Regions from separate parts of the Streptomyces sp. NPDC017529 genome, predicted to be linked through region 1. Evidence: predicted binding sites of a transcription regulator. Region 1 holds the regulator's gene; each other region holds the start of a gene.

Region 1 (6,919 bases):
GCCCGACCACGAGCACGATCCGCCCGCTGCCCGGCAGTTCGGCGGAGGCCAGCGGCGCACTCCCCGCGTCCCGGTCCTCGTGCAGCACGCCGGCGAAGTCCGCCTCCGCGAGCAGCGCCGCCACCCGCTTGGTCGACATCAGGTCGGTGACCTCGGGGAACCGCAGCCGGCGCGCCTGCTTGCCCGCCTCGCGGGCCGTGTTGCGCCACTTGGCGAGGGACTTCGCGGCCCGCTCGCCCTTCCACTGCGTGATGCACCGCGACGCGGCCCACGGAACGATGCCGTCCACACCGGTCTCCGTCATGGTCTCCACGGCGAGTTCGCCACGGTCGCCCTTGGGCAGCGCCTGCACGACGGTGATACGCGGGGCGGGCTCCGGCTCGGTCTGCGCACCGGTCACCTCGACGACGAGCCGGTCCTTGCCCTCGGCGGCCCGCACCACGCCCACCGCGCCGCTGCCGCGCCCGTCGGTCAGCACCACGTCCTCGCCCGCGCGCAGCCGGCGCACGGAGACCGCGTGCCGGCCTTCCGGCCCGTCCAGCACGGTCTCGCCCAGCCCGGGAACGCTTTCGACGAGGAACACCGGCGCCGTCACAGCGCACCTCCCAGCTCGCCCGGGAACCCGTGCCCGGCCTGATGGCCCTGCTCTTCCCGCGGACCCGCGTCGGGCGTGCCCCCGGAGGCCAATCCGGCACGCGCCGCGTCCAGTTCGGCCATCAGCACCTCGACCAGCTGCGCGGCCGGCAGCTGCCGCGCCATCCGGTGCCCCTGCCCCGCCCACAGGGCCATGCCCTGCGCGTCGCCGGTCCTGGCGGCTGCCTTGCGCAGGCCCGAGGTGAGGTGGTGCACGGCCGGATACGCGGCGGGGGCGTACGGGCCGTGCTCACGAAGGAAACGGTTCACCAGACCGCGGGCCGGACGCCCGGAGAAGGCCCTGGTCAACTCCGTACGGGTGAACAGGGGGTTGGTCATCGCCTGCTTGTGCAGGTCGTTGGCGCCCGACTCCGGAGTGACCAGGAACGCCGTACCGAGCTGCGCCATGGACGCGCCCGCCGCCAGCACCGCGGCGATCTGCGAGCCGCGCATCAGGCCGCCCGCCGCGACGACCGGTATCTGCACCGCCTCGCGGACCTGCGCGACCAGCGACAGCAGCCCGAGCCCGGCACCGGTGCCGTCGGCGTGCGGGTCGTCGCGGTGGGTGCCCTGGTGGCCGCCGGCCTCGACGCCCTGCACACAGACCGCGTCCGCGCCGGACCACTGCGCGGCCTGCGCCTCGGCCGCCGTGGTGGCGGTGACGATCGTGTACGTACCGACCTTGGCGAACCCGTCGAGGACCTCACGGGACGGACAGCCGAAGTGGAACGAGACGACCGGCACCGGGTCCTCCCGCAGGATGGCCAGCTTCGCCTCGTACCCGTCGTCGGCGCCGCCGTACGGATCGACGTCGTCCAACGGCGTTTCGTACCAGGCCGCCTCGCCCGCGAGCTGCTCGCGGTAGACCTCGACGGCCACGTTGTCGGCGAGCGAGGGCTGCGGCATGAAGAGGTTCACGCCGAAGGGCCGGTCGGTCAGCCCGCGCAGCTGCTTGATCTCTTGATACATGCCGTCCGCCGTCTTGTACCCGGCGGCCAGGAAACCGAGCCCGCCGGCTCCTGAGACGGCGGCGACCAGCTCCGGGCGGGCGACACCGCCTGCCATGGGGGCCTGCACGATCGGATAGCGACAGAGATCGGTCAGCGCTGTGGGCATGCCCACATCGTGTCACGCCGACCGCGGGGGGCCGAACCGGGGCCGGACGCGCCAAGATCAAACACGTCCGGCGATCAGGGCACTTCGGACGGAACGCCGAACGGCGGCCGGACCGAGGAGCCCGACCGCCGTTCGCCTGATACCACTACCGGGCGCCTAACGCCCGTTGAACGCGTCCTTCAACCGCGAGAACAGCCCCTGCTGCCCGGGCTGGAACTGGCCTGTCGGGCGTTCCTCGCCGCGCAGCTTGGCGAGCCGCCGCAGCAGCTCCTCCTGCTCCGCGTCCAGCTTCGACGGCGTGATGACCTCCACGTGCACGATGAGGTCGCCGCGCCCGTTGCCGCGCAGGTGCGTGACGCCGCGCCCGTGCAGCGGGATCGACTGGCCGGACTGCGTGCCCGGCCGGATGTCGATCTCCTCTATGCCGTCCAGCGTCTCCAGCGGGCACTTCGTGCCCAGCGCCGCCGCCGTCATGGGGATGGTGACCGTGCAGTGCAGGTCGTCGCCGCGCCGCTGGAAGGTCGGGTGCGGCAGTTCGTGGATCTCCACGTACAGGTCGCCGGCCGGACCGCCGCCCGGGCCGACCTCGCCCTCGCCCGCGAGCTGGATGCGGGTGCCGTTGTCCACACCTGCCGGGATCTTGACCGTCAGCGTGCGGCGCGACCGGATGCGGCCGTCGCCGGCGCACTCCGGGCACGGGGTCGGCACGACCGTACCGAACCCCTGGCACTGCGGGCACGGCCGCGAGGTCATGACCTGGCCCAGGAAGGACCGGGTGACCTGCGAGACCTCGCCGCGGCCGCGGCACATGTCACAGGTCTGCGCCGAGGTGCCCGGCGCCGCGCCCTCACCCGAACAGGTCGTACAGACGACCGCCGTGTCCACCTGGATGTCCTTGGTGGTCCCGAAGGCCGCCTCGTCCAGTTCGACGTCCAGCCGGATCATGGCGTCCTGGCCGCGCCGCGTACGGGACCGCGGTCCGCGCTGCGACGCCGTGCCGAAGAACGCGTCCATGATGTCGGAGAAGTTGCCGAAGCCCGCGCCGAAGCCGCCGGCCCCGCCGCCGCCACCCGCCTGCGAGAGGGGGTCGCCGCCGAGGTCGTAGACCTGCTTCTTCTGCGGATCCGACAACACCTCGTAAGCGGCGTTGATCTCCTTGAACCGCTCCTGGGTCTTGGGATCCGGGTTCACATCCGGGTGCAGCTCGCGGGCCAGCCGCCGGAAAGCCTTCTTGATCTCGTCCTGCGAGGCATCGCGTCGTACGCCCAGGACCGCGTAATAGTCCGTGGCCACTTACGACTCCGCCAGGATCTGTCCGACGTAACGTGCCACTGCGCGTACCGCTCCCATCGTTCCGGGGTAGTCCATGCGGGTCGGTCCGACCACGCCGAGTTTGGCGACTGCCTCGTCGCCCGAACCGTAGCCGACCGCGACGACCGATGTGGACGTCAGGCCCTCATGAGCATTCTCATGCCCGATGCGTACGGTCATGCCGGAGTCCTTGGCCTCCCCGAGCAGTTTGAGGAGCACCACCTGCTCCTCAAGGGCCTCCAGCACCGGCCGGATGGTCAGTGGGAAGTCGTGCCCGAAGCGCGTGAGATTGGCGGTACCGCCGATCATCAGCCGCTCTTCGGTCTCCTCCACGAGAGTTTCCAGCAAGACCGACAGGACTGTCGAGACCGTCCCCCGGTCCTCCTGCTCGAAGGACTCCGGAAGATCCTGCACGAGCTGCGGCACATCCGTGAAACGCCGGCCCACCACACGGCTGTTCAACCGCGCGCGCAGGTCCGCCACGGAAGTCTCCCCGAACGGCGCCGGGCAGTCCACCATGCGCTGCTCGACGCGACCGGTGTCCGTGATCAGGACCAGCATCAGCCGGGCCGGGGCCAGCGACAGCAGCTCCACATGGCGCACCGTGGACCGCGTCAGCGACGGGTACTGCACGACGGCGACCTGCCGCGTCAGCTGCGCCAGCAGCCGTACCGTGCGCCCCACCACGTCGTCCAGGTCGACGGCGCCGTCCAGGAAGTTCTGGATGGCCCGCCGCTCGGGGCTGGAAAGCGGCTTGACGCCCGCCAGCTTGTCGACGAAGAGGCGGTAGCCCTTGTCCGTCGGGATGCGTCCCGCGCTCGTGTGCGGCTGGGCGATGAAACCCTCGTCCTCCAGCGCCGCCATGTCGTTGCGGACCGTGGCGGGCGAGACACCGAGCTGGTGCCGCTGGGTCAGCGCCTTGGAGCCGACCGGCTCCTCGGTGCCGACATAGTCCTGGACGATGGCGCGCAGCACCTCGAGCCTGCGTTCACTGAGCATCGCGCACACCTCCAGTCCGGCCGTTCCACCGGCGCGCGGCCGGGTTCTTCCGGGTCGTCTTCCCTGGCACTCATCAGGTCCGAGTGCCAGACCCTGACCAAGTGTACGGCCGGGTCACCTGGGCAGGGCAAGGGCGGAGGTACCGGAACCGTGCTCCCGGCGCATACGAAAGACGTACCGCGGACGTAGCCGGGCAGCCGGGAACCCCGGCCCGGCGGGCAACGCTATCGCGATGCGGCTAGCGTCTCGGTATGCGTACGACATGGGAGGAAGCCGGGTGGGAACGGCTCGGCACGGGCGTCGGACGCCGCCGGATGCCCGGCTGGGACGAGACGGTCGGCGCCGTCGTCGGCTCCACGGGCGTGCTGATCGTCGACACCGGCGCGACGATCCGCGACGGGGCCGAGCTGCGCCGGCAACTGCGCGCCATCGCGGGCCGGGAAGTGACCCACGTCGCACTGACCCACCCCCACTTCGATCACGTCCTGGGCACCGCGGCCTTCGCCGGAGTCCAGGTCTACGGCGCCGCGGGCCTCGACGAATACCTGCCGCGCGCCCAGGACGACCTGCGGCGCAGCGCCGTCTCGTACGGCGTGGACCCGGACGCCGCCGCGGAGGCCGCCGACGTCCTCGTCCACCCGCACCACCTCGTCTCCGGCGAACGCGCCCTCGACCTCGGGGACCGCCAGGTCCTCCTCGCCAACGCCGGCCCCGGCCACACCGCGTACGACCTGGTGGCCGTCGTCCCCGGCACCCACGGCTCACCCGACGTCGTCTTCTGCGGCGACCTGGTCGAAGAGTCCGGCGAGCCGCAGGCGGGCACCGACGCCGTGCCCTCCCGGTGGCCGGCCGCACTGGACCGGCTGCTGGCCCTCGGCGGGGAGGACGCGGTGTACGTACCCGGGCACGGGGCCGCCGTGGATGCCCGATTTGTCCGTGACCAACGCGACGCACTCAGCCGTCGCTTCGGCGTGTCGCGCCACTGACCGGCCATCCCTTCTTATCGTCTGTCCAATGCGCAGCAGACAGTACGGACCGGACCTCACCCCGCCGTGGAAGAAGCAGCAGCCGGCCCCCGAGGTCGCGGCGGAGCCGGACCTCGTCGTCGAAGAAGCCGTCACCGGATTCTGCGGCGCGGTCGTCCGCTGCGAGAAGACCGCCGAAGGCCCGACCGTCACCCTCGAAGACCGCTTCGGCAAACACCGGGTCTTCCCGATGACCCCGCGCGGCTTCCTCCTGGACGGCAAGGCCGTCACCCTCGTACGGCCCGCCGCCCGCCCGGCCACCCGCGGACCGGCCCGCACCGCCTCCGGCTCCCTCGCCGTCCCCGGCGCCCGCGCCCGCGTCGCCCGCGCCGGGCGCATCTATGTGGAAGGCCGCCACGACGCCGAGCTGGTGGAACGCGTCTGGGGCGACGACCTGCGCATCGAGGGCGTCGTCGTCGAATACCTCGAAGGCGTCGACGACCTCCCGGCCATCGTCCGCTCCTTCTCCCCCGGCCCGGACGCCCGCCTCGGCGTCCTCGTCGACCACCTCGTCCCCGGCTCGAAGGAGTCCCGCATCGCGGCCTCGGTCACCGACCAGGACGTCCTGGTCGTCGGCCATCCGTACATCGACGTCTGGGAAGCGGTGAAGCCGTCCTCGGTCGGCATCCCGGCCTGGCCGTCCGTCCCCCGCGGCCAGGACTGGAAGACGGGCGTGTGCCGGGCTTTGGGCTGGCCGGAGAACACGGGCGCGGCCTGGCAGCACATCCTCTCCCACGTCCACTCCTACAAGGAGCTGGAGCCGGCGCTGCTGGGGCGGGTGGAGGAATTGATCGACTTTGTTACGGCGCCGGGGTGAGGTGCGTCGGTTTCGTTACGGGTGGGAGTGGGGTTTGGCGTCGGGGAGCTTCCTGAACCTGTCGGTGCCCAGCTCGACGCCGAGCAGGTCCAGCGGCACGGGATCGCCGAACTTGGTGATGCGCTGCACCGCGTAATCGGCGTCCTCGCCGCTGCCGACCGGCTCGGTGAGCAGGACGCACTGGCCCATGACGGGGTCGATGATCAGGTAGGCGGGGATCTTGCCGGCGGCGTAGATGTTGCGCTTCAGCCCGTAGTCACGGTCGACGCTTGTCTTGGAGACGACTTCGACGAGCAGGGTGATCACCTCGGTCGGCATGAGCCGCCCGGACTCCGGACCGGCGTCGATCTCCAGGACCACGAGGTCGGGCTGAGGCTCACTGATCTCTTCGAGGATGCCGACGTCCTGGGTCTGCAGACGCTCCCAGCGGTCACTCGGGATCTGATCCTGGACATTCTGGACGATCCGGTTGTGGACCATGTCAGGCCCGGCCATCATCACAATTTCCCCCCGCAGGAGCTCCGTCTTGAATCCCTCGGGAACCTCAAGTTCCTCGAAGAAAGCGACGAGGGGGTGAGTGGTCGGTCGGTCATCCACAGCCGTCATCTCCGTGGTCCTCCGCTTCACGCCGTCGCCATGAGTACGACAGCAGGCTAGGCAGCAGCGTAGGCCGGTCCGCGTGGCAAGCGCATGATTCACCCTGGTGAGTGATCAGCGCACGTCAGGTCAGCGCGGCCGACGATAACGCCTGATGCCGGGGAGTGTCGGGAACTCGCTGGTATCCAGCGTGACATCCAGCAGCTTCAGGGGCACGGCCTCGCCGAACTTGCTGATCCGCTCGACCCGGTAGTCGGCGTTCTCGCCCTCGCCGTACGGTTCGGTGAGCAGGCGGCACTCGGCCACCGTCGGATCGATGATCAGGTAGGCGGGCACCTTGCCCGCCGCGTAGACGGAACCGCTTGACGCGGTAATCGTGGTCGACGCTGGACCGGGAAACGACCTCCAAGAGGAAGGTCAC
Region 2 (6,919 bases), on a different contig from region 1:
GTCGAAGGCGGGCTCCAGCGGCGTTTGGTAGAGCATGTGGTGGACGAACCAGAGCACCGAGTTCGCGATGCCGTTGTAGGCGTCGCCGAAGACGTCGGCGGGAATGTCCAGCATCCGTACGTGCTGGCCGCCCGTGTCGGCGGTGTCCAGGTGACCGCCGCTGCGCCGGGCCGCCTTCCGGTCGCCGTCGCCCAGGGCGGCGCACACCCACACCGCGCCGGCGCCGGACCCGATGGCGGACAGGCCCGAGACCAGCCCGCCGCCGCCCCGTTTGGCGGTCAGCGCGCCGTCCTCCCCCAGGGAGTAGGAGACCGGGCCGCGGTTGGACGCGACGAGAACCTGGGCACCAGAACGCTCGGAGACCATGTTGCGAGACTAGCCCGCCACCGATCCGCTCAAACGTGCCAAGGCCGGGCGGAACGCCGCGCATGCCGTGGCGCCCCAAGGCTCCTCTCAGGCCGCGCGGCGCTCCGCGTACTCCGGTATCTCCGCCATCGGCGGGCGCTCCTCGGTGTCCACGTCCCAGGTGCGCGGCACGAAACCGGCCTCGCCGCGCTCGAACTGGGTCAGCCGCGGGCGCACCAGGTGGCCCCTGGCCAGCCGCAGCTGCGCGGTGCGGTAGATCGCCGCCGCCATCCTGCCGAGCGCCTGGCCGCTCTGGTGGCGGTGCTTGCGTACGCCGACGTCGACCTGGGCCAGCGCGTCCAGCCCGGCCGTGTGCAGCGCGTCCACCAGCAGGCCCAGCTCCACGCCGTAGCCCACGGGGAACGGCAGCCGCTCCAGCAGCGACCGGCGGGCCGCGTACTCCCCGCCCAGCGGCTGCACGAACCCGGCGAGCTGCGGCCAGTGCAGGTTCAGCAGCGGCCGGGCGACCAGCTCGGTGACCCGGCCGCCCTGCCCGGCCGCCTCGCCCAGCGGACGGTCGTACATGCCCTTGACGAACTGCACGCCCGGGTCGGTCAGCAGCGGACCGACGATGCCGGAGACGAAACCGGCGTCGAACTCGCGCAGGTCCGCGTCGACGAAGCAGACGATGTCGCCGCCGGTGGCCAGCAGGGAACGCCACAGCACCTCGCCCTTGCCGGGCAGCGCGGGCAGCCTCGGCAGCACCTCGTCCCGGTGGACGACCCGCGCCCCGGCCTCGGCCGCAACCTTGGCCGTGCCGTCCGTGGACCCGGAGTCCAGCACCACCAGCTCGTCGACCAGCGGCACCGACGGCGTCATCAGCCCGGCACGGATCGCCTCGACGATCGCGCCGACCGTCGCCTCCTCGTCGAGCGCCGGCAGCACGACGGAGACCGTCTGCCCCGTCTCGCGCTTGGCGGCCAGCAGCCGGTCGAGCGGGCGGTCCGCGGCCGACCAGGACCGGCTGGCCAGCCAGCGCTCCACCTCTTGCAGCACCTGCGCGTCTCCTTAGTTCCCGGACCAGCGATGTGATCCATCTCGCGGTGCGGACGGCTGTCTCAACCGCCCATGCCTTCAGCTACAGTCTTGAACAACGCGATCGTCCCGGACATGCCGGGGTCGCCGCGACAAACGCCTGGGCCACGGCCCAGCGCCATACCGCTCATCCAGAGGGGCAGAGGGATACGGCCCGTTGAAGCCCCGGCAACCCTCCAGCCGGTCTCCGTCGCCGCGCGTCACGCGCGGCCCGCGAGGCTCCCGGCTAGGGAAGGTGCCAATTCCGTCTCGTGGCGAGATGCGCCACGAGGAAGATGAGGAGAAAGGGCCTCGCCTCCATGGCTGTGCAATCCGTTGAGAGCACCACTTCCGCCACCGTTTCCCTGGGCCCGGCCGTCGCGCTGTCCTGCCGCGAGTGCGGCGAGCGCTTCGGCCTCGGACCGATCTTCGCGTGCGCCGTCTGCTTCGGGCCGCTGGAAGTGGCGTACGACCTGCCGACGGGCGACCCCGAGGGCCTGCGCAAGCGCATCGAGGCCGGCCCCAACAGCATCTGGCGGTACGCGCCGCTGCTGCCCGTGCCGGCCGACGTCGCGGACAAGCCCAACCTGAACCCCGGCCTGACCAAGCTGGTCAAGGCCGACAACCTGGCCCGGGAGCTGGGCGTCACCGGCGGCCTGTACGTCAAGGACGACTCCGGCAACCCGACGCACTCCTTCAAGGACCGGGTCGTCGCCATCGCCGTCGAGGCCGCCCGCGCCTTCGGCTTCACCACGCTGTCCTGCTCCTCCACCGGCAACCTCGCGGGCGCGGTCGGCGCCGCGGCGGCCCGCGCCGGCTTCCGCTCCTGCGTGTTCATCCCGCACGACCTGGAGGCGGGCAAGGTCGTCATGGCCGCGGTGTACGGCGGCGAGCTGGTCGGCATCGAGGGCAACTACGACGACGTCAACCGCTTCTGCTCGGAGCTGATCGGCGACCCGCTCGGCGAGGGCTGGGGCTTCGTCAACGTGAACCTGCGCCCGTACTACGGCGAGGGTTCCAAGACCCTCGCCTACGAGATCTGCGAGCAGCTCGGCTGGCGGCTGCCGGACCAGATCGTCGTCCCGATCGCCTCCGGCTCCCAGCTCACGAAGATCGACAAGGGGCTGAAGGAGCTGATCGCGCTCGGCCTGGTCGAGGACAAGCCGTACAAGATCTTCGGCGCCCAGGCCGAGGGCTGTTCGCCGGTCTCCACGGCCTTCAAGGCGGGCCACGACGTCGTACGGCCGCAGAAGCCGGACACCATCGCCAAGTCGCTGGCCATCGGCAACCCGGCCGACGGGCCGTACGTGCTCGACATCGCCCGCCGCACCGGCGGCGCCGTCGAGGACGTCAACGACGCGCAGGTGGTCGACGCGATCAAGCTGCTGGCCCGTACGGAGGGCATCTTCGCCGAGACCGCCGGCGGGGTGACCGTGGGCGTCACGAAGAAGCTGATCGAGGACGGCCTGCTCGACCCGGCGCTGACCACCGTCGTGCTGAACACCGGCGACGGGCTCAAGACGCTGGACGCCGTCGCGCCGACGACCGGGCCCACGGCCACGATCCGGCCGAGCCTGGACGCGTTCCGCGCCGCCGGTCTGGCCGGCTGACCTCCCCGTACGCGCCGGTACACAACGTCACGCGAGGCGGGCTCCCGCACGCGCGCCCGGGCGCCGGTGCGCCCGTACCCGCCTCTTCGCATCCTCCGAGCCGGAAGGCAGAGCACCATGAGCGTCAACGTCCGTATCCCGACCATCCTGCGCACCTACACCGGCGGGCGGGCCGAGGTCGCCGCCGAAGGGACGACCCTCTCCGAGGTCATCGCGGACCTGGAGAAGAACCACAGCGGCATCGCGGCCCGCGTCCTGGACGACACCGGCAAGCTGCGCCGCTTCGTGAACGTCTACGTCAACGACGACGATGTGCGGTTCGAGCAGGGCCTGGCGACGCCGACGCCGGACGGCGCGGGCGTCTCGATCATTCCCGCGGTGGCCGGCGGCTGCTGAACTGTCAAGAAGCCGTACGGATCTTTTTGGGGTTCGCTGCGTAGTTCGGCTGGAATCGCTCCGTCCGCACAAAAGTGGACGGGGCGATTCCGTGTTGTTAAAGGCGATACAGTTGTGGTGATCCCGCGTTCTGCGGCCGTCGGCCGCCAGGGAGACCCCGGCAAGTTGTGCCCGAAGTGTGGACATGATTTGTCGCGTTGGTGAGCTTTGCCCGGCCCGACTTGCCCGGGAGAATCCCCGCTTATCCTCATATTTGCGATTGTTCGCAGCCGGAATTCTCGTCCGATTGACCTGTTGCGCTGGGCAGTTGGACAGATACATTCAGCGGCGGTCGACGCGTTCCGGCGCACACCCCCTCCTGTCGGGGGGTGAGGTCTGACCCGGGTCCGCGGAGTGCGGTCCTGTGCAAGGGCCAGTAATAGGGGAGTTAGGCATGGCTCAGGGCACCGTCAAGTGGTTCAACGCGGAGAAGGGGTACGGCTTCATCGCGGTCGACGGTGGTGCGGATGTTTTCGTCCACTACAGCGCGATCCAGATGGACGGCTACCGCACCCTTGAGGAGGGTCAGCGGGTCGAGTTCGAGATCTCGCAGGGCCAGAAAGGGCCGCAGGCGGACATGGTCCGCGTGGCCGGCTGAAGCGCCGACCGACTGCTGCGTACGAAGGTCCGCGTCCCTTGAGGGGGCGCGGGCCTTCTGTGTTCGGGTGGGGTCGGGGGCGTGCCCGCCAGGGTCCGCAGGTCACCCGGCCGCGCCTGGTTTGACACCCGGCCTCGATGGGGATGGCTCCCGCCAACGCGCTTGCACTCTCCTGGGTCGAGTGCTAATCATTGCGTTAGCACTCTACGAGTGAGAGTGACAGCTAAGGACCGACTCGGTGAGGTCCGCGGGCAGGTGGGGCAAGGAACCACAGGCTCGCAGACCGTCCGTCGCGGGCGCCAGCGCGGTCCGGAGTATCCACCCTCCCCCAGACGCAGTCCGGGGGGACCCCCAGTCCGGGAGGACCACTTCACATGGCCAAGATCATCGCGTTCGACGAGGAGGCACGGCGCGGTCTCGAGCGCGGGATGAACCAGCTCGCCGACGCCGTCAAGGTCACCCTTGGCCCCAAGGGCCGCAACGTCGTCCTCGAGAAGAAGTGGGGCGCCCCCACGATCACCAACGATGGTGTGTCCATCGCCAAGGAGATCGAGCTCGAGGACCCGTACGAGAAGATCGGCGCCGAGCTGGTCAAGGAGGTCGCGAAGAAGACGGACGACGTCGCCGGTGACGGCACGACGACCGCGACCGTCCTGGCCCAGGCCCTGGTCCGCGAGGGCCTGCGCAACGTGGCCGCCGGCGCCAACCCGATGGCCCTCAAGCGCGGCATCGAGCGTGCCGTCGAGGCCGTCTCCGCCGCCCTGCTGGAGCAGGCCAAGGACGTGGAGACCAAGGAGCAGATCGCTTCGACCGCCTCCATCTCCGCCGCCGACACCCAGATCGGCGAGCTGATCGCCGAGGCCATGGACAAGGTCGGCAAGGAAGGCGTCATCACCGTCGAGGAGTCCCAGACCTTCGGTCTGGAGCTGGAGCTCACCGAGGGTATGCGCTTCGACAAGGGCTACATCTCGGCGTACTTCGCCACCGACATGGAGCGTATGGAGGCGTCGCTCGACGACCCGTACATCCTCATCGTCAACTCGAAGATCTCCAACGTGAAGGACCTCCTTCCGCTGCTGGAGAAGGTCATGCAGTCGGGCAAGCCGCTGCTGATCATCGCCGAGGACGTCGAGGGCGAGGCCCTGTCGACCCTGGTCGTCAACAAGATCCGCGGCACCTTCAAGTCCGTCGCCGTCAAGGCCCCGGGCTTCGGCGACCGCCGCAAGGCCATGCTCGGCGACATCGCCATCCTCACCGGCGGCACGGTCATCTCCGAGGAGGTCGGCCTCAAGCTGGAGAACGCCGGTCTCGACCTGCTGGGCCGCGCCCGCAAGGTCGTCATCACCAAGGACGAGACCACCATCGTCGACGGTGCCGGTGACAGCGAGCAGGTCCAGGGCCGTGTCAACCAGATCCGCGCCGAGATCGAGAACAGCGACTCGGACTACGACCGCGAGAAGCTCCAGGAGCGTCTGGCGAAGCTGGCCGGCGGCGTGGCCGTCATCAAGGCCGGTGCCGCCACCGAGGTCGAGCTCAAGGAGCGCAAGCACCGCATCGAGGACGCCGTTCGCAACGCGAAGGCGGCCGTCGAGGAGGGCATCGTCGCCGGCGGTGGCGTCGCCCTGCTGCAGGCCTCCTCGGTCTTCGAGAAGCTGGAGCTGGAGGGCGACGAGGCCACCGGTGCCGCCGCTGTGAAGCTGGCCCTGGAGGCCCCGCTGAAGCAGATCTCCGTCAACGGCGGCCTTGAGGGCGGCGTTGTCGTGGAGAAGGTGCGCAACCTGGCCGTCGGCCACGGTCTGAACGCAGCGACCGGCGAGTACGTCGACATGATCGCCGAGGGCATCATCGACCCCGCCAAGGTCACGCGCTCCGCGCTGCAGAACGCCGCGTCGATCGCCGCGCTGTTCCTGACCACCGAGGCCGTCATCGCCGACAAGCCGGAGAAGGCCGCCGCGGGCGGCGCTCCGGGCGGCATGCCGGGCGGTGACATGGACTTCTGATCCTCCCGGATCATCTGTCCTCAGATCGCTGGGGCGGCACTCCTCCTCCCAGGGGGGTGCCGCCCCAGCGGCGTTTCCCCGTCCTGACGGCCGCGGGCGCCGGGTTCGCGCGTGGCATGCGTCGTCCCCGGCCCGGCGGGGCACGCTCGCCCCATGACGACACGGAACCGGCAGAACGCCCGTACGGCTCGATTCGGCGCGGACACCGTCGCCCTGGTCACCGGCGGCACCAGCGGGGTCGGCCTGGCGGCCGCGCGGCGGCTGCTCGCGGACGGCGCGCGGGTGGTCGTTTGCGGACGCGACGCGCGCCGCCTCGACACCGCCGTGGCCGAGCTGGCGCAACAGGCGGAGGCGGCGGCCGCGGGCGGCGGCGCGGACCGGGTGCTGGGCGTACGGGGCGACACCGCGTCCGTCGCCGACCTCGACGCCGTCATGCGAGCCGTACGCGACCGCTTCGGACACCTCGACATCGTCTTCGCCAACGCCGGGGTGTACGCCGCCGCCCCCTTCGAAGAGATCACCGAGGACGACTTCGACCGGGCGGTCGGCGTGAACTTCAAGGGCGTCTTCTTCACCGTCCAGCGGGCGCTGCCCCTGCTGCGGGACGGCGGCTCCGTCGTCATCAACGCCTCGTCGCTCCTGCAACGCGGGCGGGCCGACGCGACGCTGCACTCCGCGACCAAGGCCGCCGCGCACAATCTCGCCCGGACGCTGGCGGCCGCGCTCGCCGGGCGCCGCGTCCGGGTCAATTCGGTCAGCCCCGGCTACGTGGAGACGCCGATGCTCGCGGGGTCGGACATCGGCGACGCACAGGCGGCGGACCTGCGGTCCCAGACGGCGGCGGGCCGCCTCGGCCG
Region 3 (6,919 bases), on a different contig from region 1:
AACGTCATCGTGCGCTCGGCGTCGCTCTCCGGCCCCTCGGGGGGCCGCAGCGAGCTCGTCAGTCCACGCACGGGATGCCTCCGCCATCGATCATGGGAGCCGTCTGCCCGGAACCTTGCGCCCCGGAACCGGACTCGGCCGTCGAGGAGGAAGACGAGGGGGCCGGTGACAGGGTTCCCGCAGGTGAGCGAGGTGTGACGGGTCCGGCACCCGGACCGGAAGAGGCTTCGGGCGAGGCGGCGGCGCCGGCGGCGGGCCCGATCTGCCGGGCGACCAGCCGCCGTATCTTGTCCGGATCCACCCGGTTCACGTCCTCCCCCTGGTGCTTGGCGAACCCCTCCACGGGCAGCGTGCTGAATCGTACGTTCCCGCCCGAAAGGTTCTTCGCCTGTTTGACGAACGACAGCAGGTCCCAGCCCTCGTCGATCACCAGGTCCTGCTTGGCCGCATCCATCAGTCTGACCAGCCGCAGCGGGTCGGTGAAGGTGCCGGCCGAGTTCAGCTTGTGCGTGGCGGAGGCCAGGAACGCCTGCTGGCGGCGCGTACGGTCCAGGTCGCCCGCGGCCAGGCCGTGCCGCTGCCGTACGAAGGCCAGCGACTGCGGCCCGTCGAGCGTCTGCCGCCCGGCCGGGAAGTCGGCACCCGAGTACCGGTCCTCGACCGCGTGCTTCAGGCACACCGGCACACCGTCGAGCGCGTCCGCGAGGTGCAGGAAACCCACCAAGCTGACCTCGGCGAAGTGATCGACCGGCACGCCGAGGAAGTTCCGTACCGTCTCGATCTCCGCCCGGCGGCCCGCCTCCCGCCCCTCGCGCTCCAGCCGGTCGCGGTCGGTGACGCCCTGCCGCGCGAGCCGGCCCTCCGCCGCGGCCTTGGCCAGCCCGTACGCCTTCTTGATCTTGTCCTTGCCGTGTCCCGGAATGTCCACGAGATCGTCGCGCGGTATGGAGAACGCGGTGGCCCGCCCGCCACCCCCAGGCACATGCAGCAATATCAGGGTGTTGGTGTTGTACCCGCCGATATCGGACGAGGCGCCCGCGTGCAGCTTCTCCAGCACGTCCTTCGGCAGATCGCCGCCGTTCCGGTCCCTGCGGCTGTCCAGTCCCATCAACAGGATGTTGACCGCCCCGCCGGACGACCGCGGCGCCCCGTCGCCGAGCGCCCGCGACGAGCCGATCCGCCCGGCCAGGTCCTGGTAGAAGTACCAACCCGCACCGGCAGTGCACAGCAGGAGCACACAGCCCCAGAGCGCCGCCCCGCGCAGGACACGGCGCCGCGGTCTGCGCCGGCGCCCCTGCGGGCGCAGTACGTCCGGGGTGGTGAGCCTGCGACGGTGCTTCATCCGGACAGACTGGCCGGACGGCGCTGAAGGAAGCCTGAAGGTCCTGAAGGCGCGTTCAGGACCGCGCGGGCACGGGAAGGGCGGCCACGAAACGAGCACCGGACCGGCCGCCCGCCCGGCCCCGCACGGTCAGGTCCCCGCCGTGCGCGCGGGCGATCTCGCGCGCGATCGCCAGGCCCAGCCCGGTGCCGCCGCTCTCCCGGTCGCGCGCGGCGTCGAGGCGGGCGAAGCGCTCGAAGACCTGCTCCCGGCTCCCCTCGGGAACACCGGGCCCGTCGTCCTCGACCGCCAAGAACCCCGACCGGCCACCGGCCCACGCCACGACCCGCACCTCCGACGCCGCATAGCGCAGCGCGTTGTCGACCAGATTGGTCAGCAGACGCTCCAACTGCGCCGGATCACCCCGTACAGGCACCGGCTCGCCCGCCACGACCACCAGCCGCGGCCCGTGCGCCCCCGGCCGCCGCGCGGCCTCCTCGGCGGCGAGCAGCGCCAGGTCCACCGGTTCCGCCGCCCGCGGGGCATGCGCGTCGAGCCGGGCGAGCAGCAGCAGGTCCGCGGCGATCCGCTGAAGGCGTTCGGTGTCGCGCAGCGCGGCGCGTACGGACGCGGACGGCCCGGCGGCCGCGAGAGCCACCTCCAAGCGGGAGCGCACCGCCGCGATCGGGTTGCGCAGCTCGTGCGAAGCGTCGGCGACGAACTGGCGCTGCCGGGTGACGGCCTGCTCCAGCCGGTCCAGGGTGGCGTTGACCGTACGGGCCAGCAGCGCGATCTCGTCGGCGCCCGCCGGGTCCGGCACCCGCCGGTCCAGCTCACTCTCACTGACGGCGGCCAGCTCCCTCCTGATGGCGGTGACCGGGCGCAGCGCGAGCCCGGTGACCGCCCAGGCGATCGCGGCGGCCAGCGCGATCAGCGGCGGGGCACTGGCGAGCAGGGCGACGCCGATGGCGTGCGTGGCGTCGTCCACGTCCGAAAGGACCGTCACGGCGTACACGTACCGCTCCTGCCCGCTGCCGCCGGGCGGCGCGGCGCGCACCACCACCACGTCCGCGCGCGAGCCGCCCGCGGCGGCGGCCGGGGCGCCGCTGACGACGCGGTCGGCGGAGTCCTGCCCGTACGGCGGCCGGAAGCCCGTCAGCTCGGCGGCGAGAGGATCGGCGGAACGCAGACTCGTGGCGACGACCCGGCCCGCCGCGTCGAGGACCAGCACCAGGTCGACACCGTCCGCCGGCGAGGACAGCACCTCGGGGAGAGCGCCCGTGTCCGCCTGCGCCGCGACCTTGCGGGCGGCGACCTCGGTGCGGCTGGTGGTGTTGTCCAGGAGGTTGGCGCGCAGCATCACATAGAGCCAGCCGCCGCCGGCGGCCAGCACGCAGGCCATCGCCAAGGCGGCGGCCGCGGCGGCGCGCCCCCGCATGGAGCGGAGCCCCGGCACCCGGGGGTCAGTCGTCACCGGGCGCCATCCGGTACCCCCTGCCGTGCACGGTACGGATCGAATGGCGGCCGAACGGCGTGTCGATCTTCCGCCGCAGGGAGGAGACGTACACCTCGACGATGTTGGGATCGATGTCGGCCGGCGAGTCCCAGACCTCGTCGAGGATGTCCCGCTTGGCGACCGCCTGGCCGTCGCCCGCCATGAGACAGCGCAGCACGGCCAGTTCGCGGGCGGTCAGCTCGATCTCGGCGTCGCCGCGCCGGCAGCGCCGGGCGTCGGCGTCCAGGGTGAGGTCGCCGCACTGGAGCGTACGGGGGCGCTCGGCGGCCCGGCCGCGCCGGGTGAGGGCGCGCAACCTGGCGAGCAGCACGACGAAGGAGAACGGCTTGGTGAGGTAGTCGTCGGCGCCCGCGTCCAGGCCCTCGGCCACGTCGTACTCGCCGTCCTTGGCGGTCAGCATCAGTACGGGCGTCCAGTCGTCCTGCCGCCGCAGCCGCCCACAGATCTCGAACCCGCTGGGACCGGGAAGCATGACGTCCAGCACGATCGCGTCGTACGCCCCGCTGAGCGCCAGCTCCAGCCCACGGTGACCGTCGTGGGCAACATCCACCCAGTGCCCCTCGGCAGCCAGCCCCCGCCGCAACGAGTCGGCCAGCCCCGCTTCATCCTCGACGACCAGTATCCGCATGGTCCCATTGTGGAGGTTTGTACGCCGATGACGGGGCCATGCAACCGGGTTGGTGCGCGGCTGATGATCTTTTTCTTCCCCGTCCCCTGCGCGGCCCCGACCTCCAACGAAACCAGCGCACCCCCGCGCAGAGCGCAAAGCCCGCGCCCAGCGCGACACCGCCCCGCACGCGAGGGTTGCGCCCCCAGACACCTGGGCAGGACGTCACGGGCCGCACCCCCCACGCAACACGCGCCGCAAGGCGCATTGGCACTCCGCTTGACCGAGTGCTAACCGCGTCATAGTCTCGGCTCTGGCACTCTCCACCGGGGAGTGCCAAACACAGCGACGGGCAGGTCCGGCACCCGCGACGACGGATCCACCTGGTCGCCACCTCAGACAGTTAACCCCGTGAGATCTCCGAAGGGGGAGGTCGGATCGTGACGACCGCCAGCTCCAAGGTTGCCATCAAGCCGCTTGAGGACCGCATCGTGGTCCAGCCGCTCGACGCCGAGCAGACCACGGCTTCGGGCCTGGTCATTCCGGACACTGCCAAGGAGAAGCCCCAGGAGGGCGTCGTCCTGGCCGTGGGCCCGGGCCGCTTCGAGGACGGCAACCGTCTTCCGCTCGACGTGACCGTCGGCGACGTCGTGCTCTACAGCAAGTACGGCGGCACCGAGGTGAAGTACAACGGCGAGGAGTACCTCGTTCTCTCGGCTCGCGACGTGCTCGCGATCGTCGAGAAGTAATTCACCGAAGATTGCCTTGATCTGCGCCCCTGGTTCCCGCGTCTAAACAACCGGTCGCCCGGGGCGCAGTTCGTTGGAGAGAACGACTAAGGACACGTAACTCATGGCGAAGATCCTGAAGTTCGACGAGGACGCCCGTCGCGCCCTTGAGCGCGGCGTCAACAAGCTTGCCGACACCGTGAAGGTGACGATCGGCCCCAAGGGCCGCAACGTCGTCATCGACAAGAAGTTCGGCGCCCCGACCATCACCAACGACGGTGTCACCATCGCCCGCGAGGTCGAGGTCGACGACCCGTACGAGAACCTCGGCGCGCAGCTGGTGAAGGAGGTGGCGACCAAGACCAACGACATCGCTGGTGACGGCACCACCACCGCCACCGTGCTGGCCCAGGCGCTGGTGCGCGAGGGTCTGCGCAACGTCGCCGCCGGTGCTTCCCCGGCCGCCCTGAAGAAGGGCATCGACGCCGCGGTCAAGGCCGTGTCCGAGGACCTCCTCGCGACCGCCCGCCCGATCGACGAGAAGTCCGACATCGCCGCCGTCGCCGGTCTGTCCGCCCAGGACAAGCAGGTCGGCGAGCTGATCGCCGAGGCGATGGACAAGGTCGGCAAGGACGGTGTCATCACCGTCGAGGAGTCCAACACCTTCGGCCTGGAGCTGGACTTCACCGAGGGCATGGCCTTCGACAAGGGCTACCTGTCGCCGTACATGGTCACCGACCAGGAGCGCATGGAAGCGGTCCTGGAGGACCCGTACATCCTCATCCACCAGGGCAAGATCGGTTCGATCCAGGACCTGCTGCCGCTGCTGGAGAAGGTCATCCAGGCCGGCTCCTCCAAGCCGCTGCTGATCATCGCCGAGGACGTCGAGGGCGAGGCCCTGTCGACGCTGGTCGTCAACAAGATCCGCGGCACCTTCAACGCCGTCGCCGTCAAGGCGCCCGGCTTCGGTGACCGCCGCAAGGCGATGCTGGGCGACATGGCCGCGCTGACCGGCGCGACCGTCATCGCCGAAGAGGTCGGCCTCAAGCTGGACCAGGCCGGTCTGGACGTGCTGGGCACCGCCCGCCGCGTGACCGTCACCAAGGACGACACCACCATCGTCGACGGTGGCGGCAAGTCCGAGGACGTCGAGGGCCGCGTCAACCAGATCAAGGCCGAGATCGAGTCCACCGACTCGGACTGGGACCGCGAGAAGCTCCAGGAGCGCCTGGCGAAGCTGGCCGGCGGCGTCTGCGTGATCCGCGTGGGTGCGGCCACCGAGGTCGAGCTCAAGGAGAAGAAGCACCGTCTGGAGGACGCCATCTCCGCGACCCGCGCCGCGGTCGAGGAGGGCATCGTCTCCGGTGGTGGCTCCGCTCTGGTGCACGCCGCCAAGGTGCTGGAGGGTTCGCTCGGCAAGGAGGGTGACGAGGCCACCGGTGTCGCCGTCGTCCGCCGTGCCGCCGTCGAGCCGCTGCGCTGGATCGCGGAGAACGCCGGTCTTGAGGGCTACGTCATCACCTCGAAGGTGGCGGAGCTGGACAAGAACCAGGGCTTCAACGCCGCGACCGGCGAGTACGGCGACCTGGTGAAGGCCGGCGTCATCGACCCGGTCAAGGTCACCCGTTCCGCGCTGGAGAACGCCGCGTCGATCGCCTCGCTGCTGCTCACGACCGAGACCCTGGTCGTCGAGAAGCCGGCCGAGGAGGAGCCCGAGGCCGGTCACGGCCACGGCCACGCCCACTGAGGCAGCTCACAGCCGTTCGAGGCCCGGTCCCCTTCCGAGGGGGCCGGGCCTCGTCCCGTTCTCACGCCGAGTGGCCGAGATCCGCGGGGTGTACCGGGTCGGCGAACGGCAGCCCTCCGGCGTAGCGCTCGATCTCGTCCAGGGCGTGGTCGGCCATGCGGTGGAGCTCGCCGCCGAGGGAACCGGCGATGTGCGGGGTGAGCAGGACGTTCGGGAGGTCGTACAGGGGAGAAGCGGCGGCCGGGACCGGCGGGTCGGTCACGTCCAGTACGGCGTTGAGGCGGCCGGAGACGAGTTCGGGCAGCAGCGCCGCCTCGTCCACCAGCGCACCTCGGGCGGTGTTGACCAGAGTGGCGCCGTCGGGCATGAAGCCCAGCTGGCGTGCGCCGAGCAGGTGGTGGGTGGCGGGCAGTTCGGGCGCGTGCACGGTGACCACGTCGGAGGTGGCGCAGAGGTCGTCCAGGGGGGCGAGGGTGACGCCGAGGCGGCCGGCTTCGGCCTCGTCCACGTACGGGTCGTGGAGGAGGACCCGCAGGTCGAAGGGGCGCAGGAGTGCGATGACGCGGCGGCCGATGCGGGAGGCGCCGATGACGCCCACGGTACGGCGGTGGTTTCCGGCGCCCGCCAGCTCTCGGTGCCAGTTGTGGGGGGCGCGCAGCGCGCGGTAGCGGTGCGCGGTGTGCAGGACGCGCTTGTTGGCGAAGAGGATCGCGGCGAGGGTGTATTCGGCGACGGGCAGCGCGTTGGCTGCCGCGGCTGAGGAAACGGCGATGCCGCGGTCCCAACAGGCGCTGGTGACATGGGGTTTGACGCTTCCGCCGGCGTGGACGACGGCGCGCAGGCGCGGAGCCCGGTCGAGGACGGCCGCGGTCAGCGGGGCGGTTCCCCACGACGTCAGCAGGACTTCGGCGTCGGCCAGCGCGGCGGCCACGGCCGGGGACGGGTCGGCCAAGTCGTGGGCGACCAGGCGTGGGTCGGTACGGGCCAGGGCCGTCAGGCG

Evidence for each region. Region 1 encodes HrcA, which represses chaperone genes, less so after heat shock. Its sites were predicted from a motif close to TTNGCACTCNGNNNNNCNGAGTGCNAA; they were not measured.
Region 2: groL (chaperonin GroEL) is a predicted target of HrcA. The motif match lies at 4,224-4,250, and genes of this name have one in related genera.
Region 3: groES (co-chaperone GroES) is a predicted target of HrcA. The motif match lies at 3,712-3,738, and genes of this name have one in related genera.

The regions. Positions count from the first base shown of each region.
Region 1 is NZ_JBIRJY010000003.1:323,850-330,768, forward strand. Features, by position in the region: gene ACH4K4_RS08815 (16S rRNA (uracil(1498)-N(3))-methyltransferase) at 1-595, opposite strand, end outside; gene ACH4K4_RS08820 (nitronate monooxygenase) at 592-1,749, opposite strand; gene dnaJ (molecular chaperone DnaJ) at 1,906-3,042, opposite strand; gene hrcA (heat-inducible transcriptional repressor HrcA) at 3,043-4,059, opposite strand; gene ACH4K4_RS08835 (MBL fold metallo-hydrolase) at 4,311-5,045, shown strand; gene ACH4K4_RS08840 (DUF3097 domain-containing protein) at 5,074-5,901, shown strand; gene ACH4K4_RS08845 (Uma2 family endonuclease) at 5,917-6,507, opposite strand; gene ACH4K4_RS08850 (hypothetical protein) at 6,628-6,834, opposite strand; partial or broken gene ACH4K4_RS08855 (Uma2 family endonuclease) at 6,917-6,919, opposite strand, start outside.
Region 2 is NZ_JBIRJY010000025.1:32,214-39,132, reverse strand. Features, by position in the region: gene ACH4K4_RS34595 (trehalose-6-phosphate synthase) at 1-366, opposite strand, end outside; gene ACH4K4_RS34590 (glucosyl-3-phosphoglycerate synthase) at 454-1,401, opposite strand; SAM riboswitch class I at 1,565-1,722, shown strand; gene thrC (threonine synthase) at 1,740-3,029, shown strand; gene ACH4K4_RS34580 (MoaD/ThiS family protein) at 3,147-3,425, shown strand; gene ACH4K4_RS34575 (cold-shock protein) at 3,859-4,062, shown strand; gene groL (chaperonin GroEL) at 4,437-6,062, shown strand; gene ACH4K4_RS34565 (SDR family NAD(P)-dependent oxidoreductase) at 6,216-6,919, shown strand, end outside.
Region 3 is NZ_JBIRJY010000007.1:146,799-153,717, reverse strand. Features, by position in the region: gene ACH4K4_RS20210 (FtsW/RodA/SpoVE family cell cycle protein) at 1-8, opposite strand, end outside; gene ACH4K4_RS20205 (LCP family protein) at 59-1,342, opposite strand; gene ACH4K4_RS20200 (sensor histidine kinase) at 1,398-2,795, opposite strand; gene ACH4K4_RS20195 (response regulator transcription factor) at 2,785-3,465, opposite strand; gene groES (co-chaperone GroES) at 3,885-4,193, shown strand; gene groL (chaperonin GroEL) at 4,297-5,919, shown strand; gene ACH4K4_RS20180 (hydroxyacid dehydrogenase) at 5,981-6,919, opposite strand, start outside.